DNA from 3 places in the Geobacillus sp. Y412MC52 genome. Region 3 is predicted to be linked to each of the others. Evidence: a T-box and tRNA genes for the amino acid it is inferred to sense, from the RefSeq annotation. Region 3 holds a T-box; the other regions hold tRNA genes.
What was found. The T-box of region 3 lies ahead of serS (serine--tRNA ligase). A T-box ahead of a tRNA ligase gene usually reads a tRNA of that ligase, here a tRNA-Ser.

Region 1 (4,258 bases), 220 kb from region 3:
GCCTCCCGTAGGAGTCTGGGCCGTGTCTCAGTCCCAGTGTGGCCGGTCACCCTCTCAGGCCGGCTACGCATCGTCGCCTTGGTGAGCCGTTACCTCACCAACTAGCTAATGCGCCGCGGGCCCATCCGCAAGTGACAGCCAAAGGCCGCCTTTCAACCAAAGACCATGCGGTCTTCGGTGTTATCCGGTATTAGCTCCGGTTTCCCGGAGTTATCCCGGTCTTGCGGGCAGGTTGCCCACGTGTTACTCACCCGTCGGCCGCTGACCAAACCAGAGCAAGCTCCGATCCGGTCCGCTCGACTTGCATGTATTAGGCACGCCGCCAGCGTTCGTCCTGAGCCAGGATCAAACTCTCCAAAAGAAAGTTGATTGGCTTTTTGCTTCGGCCGCAGCACCAAAGGCGCTAAACGGCCTCCGCTTTCCGCATTGTCTAGCTTCGGCCGCTATCGGCTTGCGACGCTTCGTGTCCCACTGCGGCGGCGACAGCCTCCTCGCGGGCCACTCAGCGCGTTTCGCCGATAGGCAAGCGGCCTCCGCTTTTCGAATTGTCTAGCTTCGGTCCGCCGCCGCTCGGGGTCAAATAACCTTCCCCCTCGGGGTGCAAGCACCCCTACGGGTGAAGAACATTTGCCCGTCGCGGCGACCCGCGGACCTCCGCTTTTCGTCGCGCTTCGTTTCGTTCAGTTTTCAAGGAACGAAATAATCCTATGGACTCTTCATGGAGCGGGTGATGGGAATCGAACCCACGACATCAGCTTGGAAGGCTGAGGTTTTACCACTAAACTACACCCGCATAATTTTTGATGAAACACCCATCACAATCTTTCATGCCCCTTCCTCTGCCAGCTGATTCAAAGAAGCTGGATGCGTCGGGGCAACTCGAAGCGTATTCGGCGAAGTGAAGGCTCGTGGCTGAGGTTTTACCACTAAACTACACCCGCATAATATTTAGTTTAACAAAATCGGGAAGACAGGATTTGAACCTGCGACCCCATGGTCCCAAACCATGTGCTCTACCAAGCTGAGCTACTTCCCGATGATGGCGCGCTCGAGAGGATTCGAACCCCTAACCTTCTGATCCGTAGTCAGATGCTCTATCCAATTGAGCTACGAGCGCAATAGATTATTGCACCAAAGAGACGGATTACATTTTAGCAACTCACTGTGTTGCTGTCAATAGTTTATCTAAAAAATGCGGTCGAGAGGACTTGAACCTCCACGGGGTCGCCCCCACTAGGCCCTCAACCTAGCGCGTCTGCCATTCCGCCACGACCGCATATCGACTAATCAGTGCGGGTGGAGGGACTTGAACCCCCACGCCGTGAGGCGCCAGATCCTAAGTCTGGTGCGTCTGCCAATTCCGCCACACCCGCTAATATGGTGAGCCATGGAGGACTCGAACCTCCGACCCTCTGATTAAAAGTCAGATGCTCTACCTACTGAGCTAATGGCTCATGGTTGGGTATACACTCACAGTGAACGATGTCCCTTCCTCTGCTAGCATATTCGAAGATGCAGGATGCGTCGGGACAACTCGAAGCAAACTCGGTGATGCAAAGCTCGTTGCTCTACCTGCCCCTTCCTCTGCCAGTCTGTTCAAGGAAGCTGGATGCGTCGGGGCAACTCGAAGCGAACTCGAAGATGTAGCGCTCGTTACTGAGCTAATGGCTCATAGTTTGGAAAACATCCCAAGTAATTATCTAGCTCTACCTGCCCCTTCCTCTGCCAGTCTGTTCAAGGAAGCTAGATGCGTCGGGGCAACTCGAAGCGAACCCGAAGATGTAGCGCTCGTTACTGAGCTAATGGCTCATGTATTTAACACATAAAAATGGCTGGGCCAGCTGGATTCGAACCAGCGCATCACGGAGTCAAAGTCCGTTGCCTTACCGCTTGGCTATGGCCCAGCGATTTAGTGCAATGGCGGTCCCGACGGGACTCGAACCCGCGATCTCCTGCGTGACAGGCAGGCATGTTAACCACTACACTACGGGACCACAAATCGCGGGGATCACCCCGCGCTATTCAGTGACCCGTACGGGATTCGAACCCGTGTTACCGCCGTGAAAGGGCGGTGTCTTAACCACTTGACCAACGGGCCACGCATATACGTATTGGAGTGGCGGAGAAGGCGGGATTTGAACCCGCGCGCCGTAAAGCCACGACCTAACGGTTTAGCAAACCGTCCCCTTCAGCCACTTGGGTACTTCTCCAAAGAAATGGCTCCGCAAGTAGGATTCGAACCTACGACCTACCGGTTAACAGCCGGTTGCTCTACCGCTGAGCTATTGCGGAATGATGAGAAAATTATATGTCATGCATATCTTTACGATGTGCTCGTTGCCTCTTCCTCTGCCAGCTAATTCAAGGAAGCGAGATGCGTCGAGGCAACTCGCAGCCAATTCGAAGATGTGAGGCTCGTCGCTGAGCTATTGCGGAATGATGTTTGACAATCGACATTGTTTATTATATTGAGCAACTTGTCGTTTGTCAATACGTTTTCCCGCAACTTCCTCTGCTGTTTTCCGCCGTTTAGCGACGGCTTTTATAATTTAGCACACGATCATCCTGATTGTCAACCTTTTTTCGCAAAATGTTTTGTTTGATTATTGGCGTTGACTGGACATTATAGTTTAACAATTCTTGACGAAAAGGTAGCTTGTCTATTTTCTCGACTGACGAACACCAAGGCGTGACGGAAGACCGAACAACCACCCGCTTCACAGACCCATGCATGGGTCTGAAAGCGGCGTTGTTCAGTCGCCCGACAGTCGATCAAATGCCGGGGCTATGTAAAAGCTGCAAATGTTAAAGTTTCAAATTGCATCTACTCTGAAAATACCTGAGCTTCAAAATGTGTAAAACCGTAATATTCGACATAGAGATATTTTCATCCTTCCGATGGCAACCAAATTTTTCTGTCATGGGAGTCTAGGATCGTTTGAGCTTGCTTCGGCAGCGGCCGCAAACATAACGGTCTATGTTGATCCGTCTTTTGCGGCGGTAGGTGAGGCCGCATGACGTGCAAATGTATGTGTAGATCGTTTTCGGCGCTTTTGTATTTCGAGCAAGCGGACGACAATAGCGAGGCGCCCCCACTTTTTGCAGCAGTTCGCGGAAGTCGCGGTCGCGGTGGCGGTAGCCTTTTCCCTCAAGGTGCAAGTGGTAATGGCAAAGCTCGTGTTTGATGATGGCGATCAATTCTTCCTCGCCGAACTGCTCGTAATGTTTTTTATTGAGCTCAATGTTGTGCGTTTGCAACATGTAGCGCCCGCCGGTGGTGCGCAAACGAGGGTTGAAGAAAGCGGTATGGCGGAACGGCTTGCCGAACACGCGAATGGAAATTTGTTCGACAAGGGCTTGCAGCTGCTTTTGGTCCATGGCGGGTCTCTCCTTCATCTTTTGGCACAGGACAATTCACCATTACATACACATATATTACCTTTCCACTGTCAGGGAGGTGACTGATTTTGCCTACATGGCTGAAAAATCAGATGAGACGAGCCTACTATGAGAAAAACCGTGAGCAAATTAAACTGTTGAACCAATGCTGGTTTTTTTATCGGAGAAAACACTGCTCCTAAGGCAGTGCTTTCTCCATTTCACTCTTTCGGCGGCACCATCGACAGCGATATTCTTCCCTTCGCCACATCGACATGCTCGACCCATACTTTGACGACGTCGCCGACCGAAACGACATCGAGCGGATGGCGCACGTATTGTTTGCTTAGTTTGGAAATGTGCACGAGCCCGTCCTGTTTGACCCCAATGTCGACAAAGGCGCCGAAGTCAACGACGTTGCGCACGGTTCCTTCCAGCTCCATGCCTGGCTTCAAATCTTCCATCTTCAACACATCTTTGCGTAATAGCGGCTTGGGCAGCTCGTCGCGCGGGTCGCGCTCTGGGCGGCACAACGCGTCAATGATGTCGCGCAACGTCAGTTCTCCGATGCCGAGCTCGGCAGCCACCGTCTCGACCTCGACGGCTTGCAGCGCCTGGCGCAGTTCATCACTGCCAATGGCGGCGGTCGTAAATCCTAACTTACGCAACAGTTGCTTCACTTCCGCGTACCGCTCGGGGTGAATCGGCGTGCGGTCAAGCGGTTCGTCGCCATCAATGATGCGCAAAAAACCGATGCACTGCTCGTACGTTTTCGCTCCGAGCCGAGGAATCGTTTTCAACTCTTCGCGGTTGCGGAATTTCCCTTGCTCTTCGCGACGCTTGACGATGTTTTCTGCAACGGTTTTCGTGAGCCCGGACA
Region 2 (4,258 bases), 510 kb from region 3:
CTAAAGCAACGCCTTCCTTCTGGTAAATTCGGCGTCATCCGCTATCATCATATCGAGGTCAGCGATTCACCGCAAATGTTAAGGGGGCGGCTTGAGCTGTTTCAAGAATCTCTTTACATCGAGCTGCAGGAAAAGTCGATTGCCGACATTCCTGAGATGGTCGAATGGCGCCGTACTTTCAAACAAATCGGAACGGACCCAAGCCGCTATCGACCGTCAAGTGAAAGCCTGTACCGACGCATCCAGAAAAAAAGCTTCATTCCGCCTATCCATTCAGCGGCAGACATAAACAACTTTTTTTCACTCTATTATAAAATTCCACTCGGCATCTATGATCTAGACCGCATCAACGGGACAGTGACGCTCACGATCGGCACGGAACAAGATGAATACATCGCGTTAAACGGCCGCACAGTCAACTTTGCCAACAAACTCGTCAGCAAAGATGAACGAGGGCCGTTTGGCAGTCCGATCGTCGATTCGGAGCGGACCGCCGTGACGAGAGAAACGAAAAACGCTTTGCAAATCGTTTACTTTCTCCCATCAACGCCAGAAGAAACCGCCAAGCGCCAGCTTCAAGCCATCCAAACGATGTTTGTGCAAATTCATGGCGGCGAAGCCGACGCCCAATTGTTCGTTTGATCTTCCCCCCCCCCCACTTTCCTGCCGTTGGAAACGGGGGACTCCCTCCCTACTTGAACGCTCTCCCACCTACGCTCACGCGTGGAAGTGGGGGTCTTCTCGGTTTAGGGTGATAAATAAAAAAACGCAATGCCTCGTTCTTTAACGAAACGAAACACTGCGTTGTCCCCAACCATCATAGACATAATTTTAAAGCTAACGAGAGACATTATAACAGACTTCCACACGCATCGCAAGAAAAAAACGCAAAAATCGACAAAAGAAATTGTACAAAAGGGCACCAGAATCTCTGGTGCCAGCAACCAGTGACCCGTACGGGATTCGAACCCGTGTTACCGCCGTGAAAGGGCGGTGTCTTAACCACTTGACCAACGGGCCATTATGGCGGAGAAGGCGGGATTTGAACCCGCGCGCCGCAAAACTGCGACCTAACGGTTTAGCAAACCGTCCCCTTCAGCCACTTGGGTACTTCTCCGTAACATGGCTCCGCAAGTAGGATTCGAACCTACGACCTACCGGTTAACAGCCGGTTGCTCTACCGCTGAGCTATTGCGGAATGATGAATAACTATATGTTATGCACATCTTCCAAATGTGCTCGTTGCCTCTTCCTCTGCCAGCTAATTCAAGGAAGCGAGATGCGTCGAGGCAACTCGCAGCGAATTCGAAGATGTGAAGCTCGTCGCTCCGCTTTTGCTTTGGAACGATGGGGCATTGTTCGCCCATTATTATAGCGAATAGCCAAAAAACATTCAATGGAAAATAATGGGCCTAAGTGGACTTGAACCACCGACCTCACGCTTATCAGGCGTGCGCTCTGACCAGCTGAGCTATAGGCCCGTCAAAAGCGGGTGATGGGAATCGAACCCACGACATCAGCTTGGAAGGCTGAGGTTTTACCACTAAACTACACCCGCATAATTTTTGATGAAACACCCATCACAATCTTTCATGCCCCTTCCTCTGCCAGCCGATTCAAAGAAGCTGGATGCGTCGGGGCAACTCGAAGCGGATTCGATGATGCAGATGCTCGTGGCTGAGGTTTTACCACTAAACTACACACGCAAATATAGAATATAATGAAAAGGGCGACTAGTGGGAATCGAACCCACGCATGCCAGAGCCACAATCTGGTGCGTTAACCACTTCGCCATAGTCGCCTCGATCTGGTGCCGGCTGCAGGACTTGAACCCGCAACCTACTGATTACAAGTCAGTTGCTCTACCAATTGAGCTAAGCCGGCACATTTAAAATTAGCTAGTGACTCATGTTGTCTGCCTGGTTGTGCCTCTTCCTCTGCAAGTTGATTCGAGGAAGCGGAGTGCGTCGAGGCAACTCGCAGCCAATTCGATGATGCCGATGCTCGTCTCTACCAATTGAGCTAAGCCGACATATTTAGTAATGAAACAGTGACTCCTATTATGCTGAACTGTGCCTCTTCCTCTCCCAGCTAATTCGAGGAAGTCAAATGCTCGGTGTCCCTTCCTCTGCAAGCTTATTCAAAGAAGTGGGATGCGTCGGGACAACTCGCAGCAGATTCGACGATGCGAATGCTCGTCTCTACCAATTGAGCTAAGCCGGCATGATTTTAAAGTGCATGGCGGAGGAGGAGGGATTCGAACCCCCGCGCGCCTTGCGACGCCTCTCGGTTTTCAAGACCGACCCCTTCAACCACTTGGGTACTCCTCCAAAAAAGCAACAATAATAATGGTGGACCTTGTAGGACTCGAACCTACGACCGGACGGTTATGAGCCGTCTGCTCTAACCAGCTGAGCTAAAGGTCCGATAATGGTGGCGGTGGAGGGGATCGAACCCCCGACCTCACGGGTATGAACCGTACGCTCTAGCCAGCTGAGCTACACCGCCAAATTTAAGTCAAAAGGTGGAGCCTATCGGGATCGAACCGATGACCTCCTGCTTGCAAAGCAGGCGCTCTCCCAGCTGAGCTAAGGCCCCATGATAAATCGGGAAGACAGGATTTGAACCTGCGACCTCACGGACCCGAACCGTGTGCTCTACCAAGCTGAGCTACTTCCCGACAAAACGCGCTCGAGAGGATTCGAACCCCTAACCTTCTGATCCGTAGTCAGATGCTCTATCCAATTGAGCTACGAGCGCACAAGTGCCGAGGGCCGGACTCGAACCGGCACGGTAGTTACCTACCCCAGGATTTTAAGTCCTGTGCGTCTGCCAATTCCGCCACCCCGGCGGAAGTGGAGCGGAAGACGGGGCTCGAACCCGCGACCCCCACCTTGGCAAGGTGGTGTTCTACCGCTGAACTACTTCCGCAAGACGATGAGCCATGGAGGACTCGAACCTCCGACCCTCTGATTAAAAGTCAGATGCTCTACCTACTGAGCTAATGGCTCATGGGTTCAATAACACTCCGAGACAACGATGTCCCTTCCTCTACTAGCATATTCGAAGATGTCAGATGCGTCGGGACAACTCGAAGCCAACTCGATGATGTAAAGCTCGTTGCTCTACCTACTGAGCTAATGGCTCATGGGTTCAATAACACTCCGAGACAACGATGTCCCTTCCTCTACTAGCATATTCGAAGATGTCAGATGCGTCGGGACAACTCGAAGCGAACTCGAAGATGTAACGCTCGTTACTGAGCTAATGGCTCGCGGTTGCCGCCTTAATGGCTTAAGGGGTTATTAAGGAATAAGAATGCCGGCTGCAGGACTTGAACCCGCAACCTACTGATTACAAGTCAGTTGCTCTACCAATTGAGCTAAGCCGGCACATTTAAAATTAGTTAGTGACTCATGTTGTCTGCCTGGTTGTGCCTCTTCCTCTTCAAGCTCATTCAAGGAAGACATGTCTGTGAACTACTCCCACTTAGCTTTGCATGAAGCGGGAACCTTCTTTCGGAACTATGATAAAAATGGTGGCTCGGGACGGAATCGAACCGCCGACACAAGGATTTTCAGTCCTTTGCTCTACCGACTGAGCTACCGAGCCATATTAAGTTCTACGCTGCTTTACTTGTGCTACATTGTGCCTCTTCCTCTGCCAGCGGATTCGAAGATGCTGGATGCGTCGAGGCAACTCGAAGCGAATTCGATGAAGCGGATGCTCGTCTCTACCGACTGAGCTACCGAGCCGTATCTTATTTTTCCCTTGTTCGTTGATGACTTTTGTGTCCCTTCCTCTACTAGCCCATTCGAAGAAGCCAGATGCGTCGGGACAACTCGCAGCAGATTCGACGATGCGGATGCTCGTCTCTACCGACTGAGCTACCGAGCCATATTTTTTCATCTTTCACAATTTTGAAAGAATGGCGGTCCCGACGGGACTCGAACCCGCGATCTCCTGCGTGACAGGCAGGCATGTTAACCACTACACTACGGGACCAATTTTGGTTGCGGGGGCAGGATTTGAACCTGCGACCTTCGGGTTATGAGCCCGACGAGCTACCGGACTGCTCCACCCCGCGATGATGAGAAAGTAAGTTGATTTTCACAATGCTTTTAGTGTTGTTGTTCGTTGCCTCTTCCTCTACAAGCTGATTCAAAGACGCCGAATGCGTCGAGGCAACTCGAAGCGGATTCGATGAAGCAAAGGCTCGTTGCTCCACCCCGCGATGATGAGAAAGCAAGTCAGCTTT
Region 3 (4,258 bases):
CGAGGAAAAACAATACAAACCTGTATATGTGTTGGACAAGAAAAAAATGACAAAAGAAGGAAAGCTAGTCGCCCCTTTGAAAAAAGGGGAAACGGTTGGATATATGACGCTCGAATATAAAGGGGACGACTCCCTTGCCTTCTTAAGCCCAGACATGCAAAAAAACATCCGTGTGCCGCTTGTCACAACAGCTGAAGTCGAAAAAGCCAATTGGTTTGTTCTTTCGATGCGCGCGGTCGGCGGACTGTTTGTTGATTTATGGACAAGCGTCGCCAAAACAGTGAAAGGCTGGCTGTAGAATCGACTCCCCTTGATGGGGAGCTTTTTTCCATTGTGATTTTTGTAAAAATTGAGGTAAAATAAAACAGTGGAATCGTCCTTTTGCATGCCTCGCAAAGCATAAGGATTAGGAATAGGGGGAATCAACGTTGGCATTGACAGGTACGGACCGCGTCAAACGCGGCATGGCGGAAATGCAAAAAGGCGGCGTCATCATGGACGTCGTGAACGCAGAACAGGCGAAAATCGCTGAAGCGGCAGGGGCTGTCGCGGTTATGGCGCTCGAGCGCGTCCCGGCGGACATTCGCGCCGCTGGCGGTGTCGCGCGCATGGCCGACCCGACGGTGATCGAAGAAGTGATGAACGCCGTTTCGATCCCAGTCATGGCGAAAGTGCGGATCGGTCACTATGTTGAGGCGCGTGTCTTAGAGGCGCTTGGTGTCGACTACATTGACGAAAGTGAAGTATTAACGCCGGCTGATGAGGAATTCCATATTGACAAACGGCAGTTTACCGTTCCATTTGTGTGCGGTTGCCGCGATTTAGGGGAAGCGGCGCGCCGCATTGCAGAAGGGGCATCGATGTTGCGAACCAAAGGAGAGCCGGGGACAGGCAACATTGTTGAGGCCGTGCGCCATATGCGCAAAGTGAACGCGCAAATTCGCAAAGTCGTCAACATGAGCGAAGATGAGCTTGTCGCTGAGGCGAAACAGCTCGGGGCTCCGGTTGAGGTGCTGCGCGAGATCAAGCGGCTTGGCCGCCTGCCGGTCGTCAACTTTGCCGCCGGCGGTGTCGCGACACCGGCTGACGCTGCCTTGATGATGCACTTGGGTGCGGACGGTGTCTTTGTTGGGTCTGGCATTTTCAAATCGGAAAATCCGGAAAAATACGCGCGCGCGATCGTAGAGGCGACGACTCATTACGAAGACTATGAATTGATCGCACACTTGTCGAAAGGATTGGGCGGCGCGATGCGCGGCATCGATATCGCGACATTGTTGCCGGAGCACCGGATGCAAGAACGCGGCTGGTAAGCTAAATAAAGGAGCAAAGCAACGATGAAAATAGGTGTACTTGGACTGCAAGGAGCTGTGCGGGAGCATGTTCGCGCCATTGAGGCGTGCGGCGCCGAGGCGGTCATCGTGAAAAAGCCGGAGCAGCTTGAAGGGTTGGACGGTCTTGTGCTGCCGGGCGGCGAAAGCACAACGATGCGGCGGCTCATCGACCGCTATGGGCTGATGGAGCCGCTCAAGCAATTTGCCGCTGCCGGCAAGCCGATGTTCGGCACGTGCGCCGGACTCATTTTGCTGGCGAAGCGAATTGTCGGCTATGACGAGCCACATTTAGGATTAATGGACATTACAGTCGAGCGGAACTCGTTCGGTCGGCAGCGGGAAAGCTTTGAGGCGGAGCTGTCGATTAAGGGTGTCGGCGACGGGTTTGTCGGCGTCTTCATCCGTGCTCCGCATATCGTGGAGGCCGGGGACGGGGTCGATGTCTTGGCGACATACAATGACCGCATTGTCGCCGCTCGACAAGGACAGTTTCTCGGCTGCTCGTTCCATCCAGAGCTGACCGACGATCATCGATTGATGCAATACTTTCTCAACATGGTCAAAGAAGCGAAAATGGCGTCAAGCCTCAAGTAAAGTGATCAAGCGAAAGCGATGAGAGGAACAAGTAGCGGGATGCCTTCCTTTCAGAGAGCCGGTGGGCGGTGCGAACCGGCAGGGAGCTCCTGTGAATCCATCCTCGAGCAAAACGTTGAACGCCCAAAGGGCCAGTAGGCGTTTTCGGCCGCCGCCGTTAACGGCAAAAGAGGAAGGCATAGCAAGCCTTCAATAAGGGTGGCACCGCGGGATGGCTCCCGTCCCTTTTTTGGGACGGGGGCTTTTTTATGTATAATATTGAATGGAAAAGGAGGTAAAAGCCATGCTGGATGTGAAAATATTGCGCACCCAGTTTGAAGAAGTGAAAGAAAAACTAATGCAGCGCGGCGGGGATTTGACGAACATCGACCGCTTTGAACAATTGGACAAAGACCGCCGCCGCTTGATCGCGGAAGTCGAAGAGCTGAAAAGCAAGCGCAACGATGTGTCGCAGCAAATCGCTGTCCTAAAGCGCGAGAAAAAGGACGCCGAGCCGCTGATTGCCCAAATGCGCGAAGTCGGTGACCGCATTAAACGGATGGATGAACAAATTCGCCAGCTTGAGGCGGAACTCGACGACTTGTTGTTGTCGATTCCAAACGTGCCGCACGAATCAGTGCCGATCGGCCAATCAGAAGAGGACAATGTGGAAGTGCGGAGATGGGGAGAGCCGCGTTCGTTTTCCTTTGAGCCGAAGCCGCATTGGGAAATCGCCGATCGGCTCGGTTTGCTCGACTTTGAGCGAGCCGCCAAAGTGGCGGGAAGCCGATTTGTCTTTTATAAAGGGTTAGGAGCGCGGCTTGAGCGGGCGCTCATCAACTTTATGCTTGACATCCATCTCGATGAATTCGGTTACGAAGAAGTGTTGCCGCCATACTTAGTGAACCGGGCGAGCATGATCGGAACCGGACAGTTGCCGAAATTTGCCGAGGATGTGTTCCATTTGGACAGCGAAGATTATTTCCTCATTCCGACCGCTGAGGTGCCGGTGACGAACCTGCACCGCGACGAAATTTTGGCCGCAGATGATTTGCCGATTTACTATGCGGCCTACAGCGCCTGCTTCCGCGCGGAAGCCGGGTCGGCCGGCCGCGACACGAGAGGGCTGATCCGCCAGCATCAGTTCAATAAAGTCGAGCTGGTAAAATTCGTAAAGCCGGAGGACTCGTACGATGAATTGGAAAAGCTGACGCGCCAGGCAGAGACGATTTTGCAACGGCTCGGGCTTCCGTACCGCGTTGTCGCCTTGTGCACCGGAGACCTTGGATTCTCGGCGGCGAAAACGTACGATATTGAAGTTTGGCTGCCAAGTTACGGAACGTACCGGGAAATTTCGTCGTGCAGCAACTTTGAGGCGTTTCAAGCGCGCCGTGCCAACATCCGCTTCCGTCGGGATCCAAAAGCGAAACCGGAGTACGTGCATACATTAAACGGTTCGGGGCTAGCCATTGGGCGGACGGTCGCCGCCATTTTGGAAAACTACCAGCAAGAAGACGGCTCGGTCATCGTTCCGGAAGCGCTTCGTCCTTACATGGGGAATCGGGACGTCATTCGCTGAAAAAAGGTGCTTGAGGCAAATCGTTGGTTGACTTTTCCCGACTGCCGTGTTATAGTGAATGACGTTGGCAATGAGGAACAAGAAATCTTGTTCTTGGCCAAGACGATGATGAAGAGGACTGACGCGCATAAGAGGAGATTGTCATCTGAAACGGCTGACCGCCGAAAGCCGTTTCCCATCATAAAAAAACCCGCCGTTGACCGGCGGGTTTTTTATGCCTTTATTTTTTTTACAACAGTAAATTGATCAGCGATCAGCCGCCAGTTTTGTGGAAAATCAATGCCAAGTTTCCAATAGCTGACCCCGCGCAAACCAAGTTCCTTCACGAGATTAAATTTTGCTTGAATGGAGCGGGCGTCCTCAAACCATACTTCATGCTCGCGTCCGTTTTCGTCGCGATAGCGAAAATGCGGTGCCTGCGCCTCCATATCGTATTCGATGGCAACGTTATACTTTGCGGCGAGGGCGATGGCTTGCTGCGGGCTGATGGCCTGGGCGTACGGGCCGCCGGGTACATATGGCAGCGTCCAGTCGTAGCCATACAAGTTTTGCCCCATCAAAATTTTTCCGGCTGGCATTTCAGAGATGGCGTACTCGAGAACGCGGCGGACCGGACCGATCGGGGACACCGGCATCGGCGGCCCGCCGCTGTAGCCCCATTCATACGTCATGATCACGACAAAGTCGACAATTTGTCCATGGGCGCGGTAGTCGTGTGCTTCGTACCAACGTCCGCGCTGGGTCGCGCTCGTTTTCGGCGCCAAGGCGGTCG

Region 1: it has a tRNA-Ser gene. The T-box ahead of serS (serine--tRNA ligase) is inferred to sense a tRNA for this amino acid. The anticodon was not compared.
Region 2: it has a tRNA-Ser gene. The T-box ahead of serS (serine--tRNA ligase) is inferred to sense a tRNA for this amino acid. The anticodon was not compared.

Annotation. Positions count from the first base shown of each region.
Region 1 covers NC_014915.1:238,621-242,878, reverse strand. The annotation lists rRNA gene GYMC52_RS01350 (16S ribosomal RNA) at 1-361, opposite strand, end outside; tRNA gene GYMC52_RS01345 (tRNA-Gly) at 720-793, opposite strand; tRNA gene GYMC52_RS01340 (tRNA-Pro) at 963-1,036, opposite strand; tRNA gene GYMC52_RS01335 (tRNA-Arg) at 1,041-1,117, opposite strand; tRNA gene GYMC52_RS01330 (tRNA-Leu) at 1,194-1,276, opposite strand; tRNA gene GYMC52_RS01325 (tRNA-Leu) at 1,292-1,373, opposite strand; tRNA gene GYMC52_RS01320 (tRNA-Lys) at 1,379-1,454, opposite strand; tRNA gene GYMC52_RS01310 (tRNA-Gln) at 1,830-1,904, opposite strand; tRNA gene GYMC52_RS01305 (tRNA-Asp) at 1,919-1,994, opposite strand; tRNA gene GYMC52_RS01300 (tRNA-Glu) at 2,027-2,098, opposite strand; tRNA gene GYMC52_RS01295 (tRNA-Ser) at 2,118-2,210, opposite strand; tRNA gene GYMC52_RS01290 (tRNA-Asn) at 2,218-2,292, opposite strand; gene GYMC52_RS01285 (SprT family protein) at 2,929-3,378, opposite strand; gene cmpA (cortex morphogenetic protein CmpA) at 3,468-3,581, shown strand; gene GYMC52_RS01280 (Tex family protein) at 3,600-4,258, opposite strand, start outside.
Region 2 covers NC_014915.1:533,204-537,461, reverse strand. The annotation lists gene GYMC52_RS02785 (B3/B4 domain-containing protein) at 1-642, shown strand, start outside; tRNA gene GYMC52_RS02780 (tRNA-Glu) at 949-1,020, opposite strand; tRNA gene GYMC52_RS02775 (tRNA-Ser) at 1,025-1,117, opposite strand; tRNA gene GYMC52_RS02770 (tRNA-Asn) at 1,124-1,198, opposite strand; tRNA gene GYMC52_RS02765 (tRNA-Ile) at 1,408-1,481, opposite strand; tRNA gene GYMC52_RS02760 (tRNA-Gly) at 1,488-1,558, opposite strand; tRNA gene GYMC52_RS02755 (tRNA-His) at 1,729-1,801, opposite strand; tRNA gene GYMC52_RS02750 (tRNA-Thr) at 1,809-1,884, opposite strand; tRNA gene GYMC52_RS02745 (tRNA-Ser) at 2,240-2,330, opposite strand; tRNA gene GYMC52_RS02740 (tRNA-Ile) at 2,350-2,426, opposite strand; tRNA gene GYMC52_RS02735 (tRNA-Met) at 2,432-2,508, opposite strand; tRNA gene GYMC52_RS02730 (tRNA-Ala) at 2,526-2,598, opposite strand; tRNA gene GYMC52_RS02725 (tRNA-Pro) at 2,607-2,680, opposite strand; tRNA gene GYMC52_RS02720 (tRNA-Arg) at 2,687-2,760, opposite strand; tRNA gene GYMC52_RS02715 (tRNA-Leu) at 2,766-2,851, opposite strand; tRNA gene GYMC52_RS02710 (tRNA-Gly) at 2,857-2,931, opposite strand; tRNA gene GYMC52_RS02705 (tRNA-Lys) at 2,939-3,011, opposite strand; tRNA gene GYMC52_RS02700 (tRNA-Thr) at 3,320-3,392, opposite strand; tRNA gene GYMC52_RS02695 (tRNA-Phe) at 3,537-3,612, opposite strand; tRNA gene GYMC52_RS02690 (tRNA-Asp) at 3,930-4,005, opposite strand; tRNA gene GYMC52_RS02685 (tRNA-Met) at 4,011-4,087, opposite strand.
Region 3 covers NC_014915.1:21,289-25,546, forward strand. The annotation lists gene GYMC52_RS00090 (serine hydrolase) at 1-298, shown strand, start outside; gene pdxS (pyridoxal 5'-phosphate synthase lyase subunit PdxS) at 429-1,313, shown strand; gene pdxT (pyridoxal 5'-phosphate synthase glutaminase subunit PdxT) at 1,338-1,928, shown strand; T-box leader at 1,938-2,157, shown strand; gene serS (serine--tRNA ligase) at 2,212-3,486, shown strand; gene GYMC52_RS00110 (LysM peptidoglycan-binding domain-containing protein) at 3,699-4,258, opposite strand, start outside.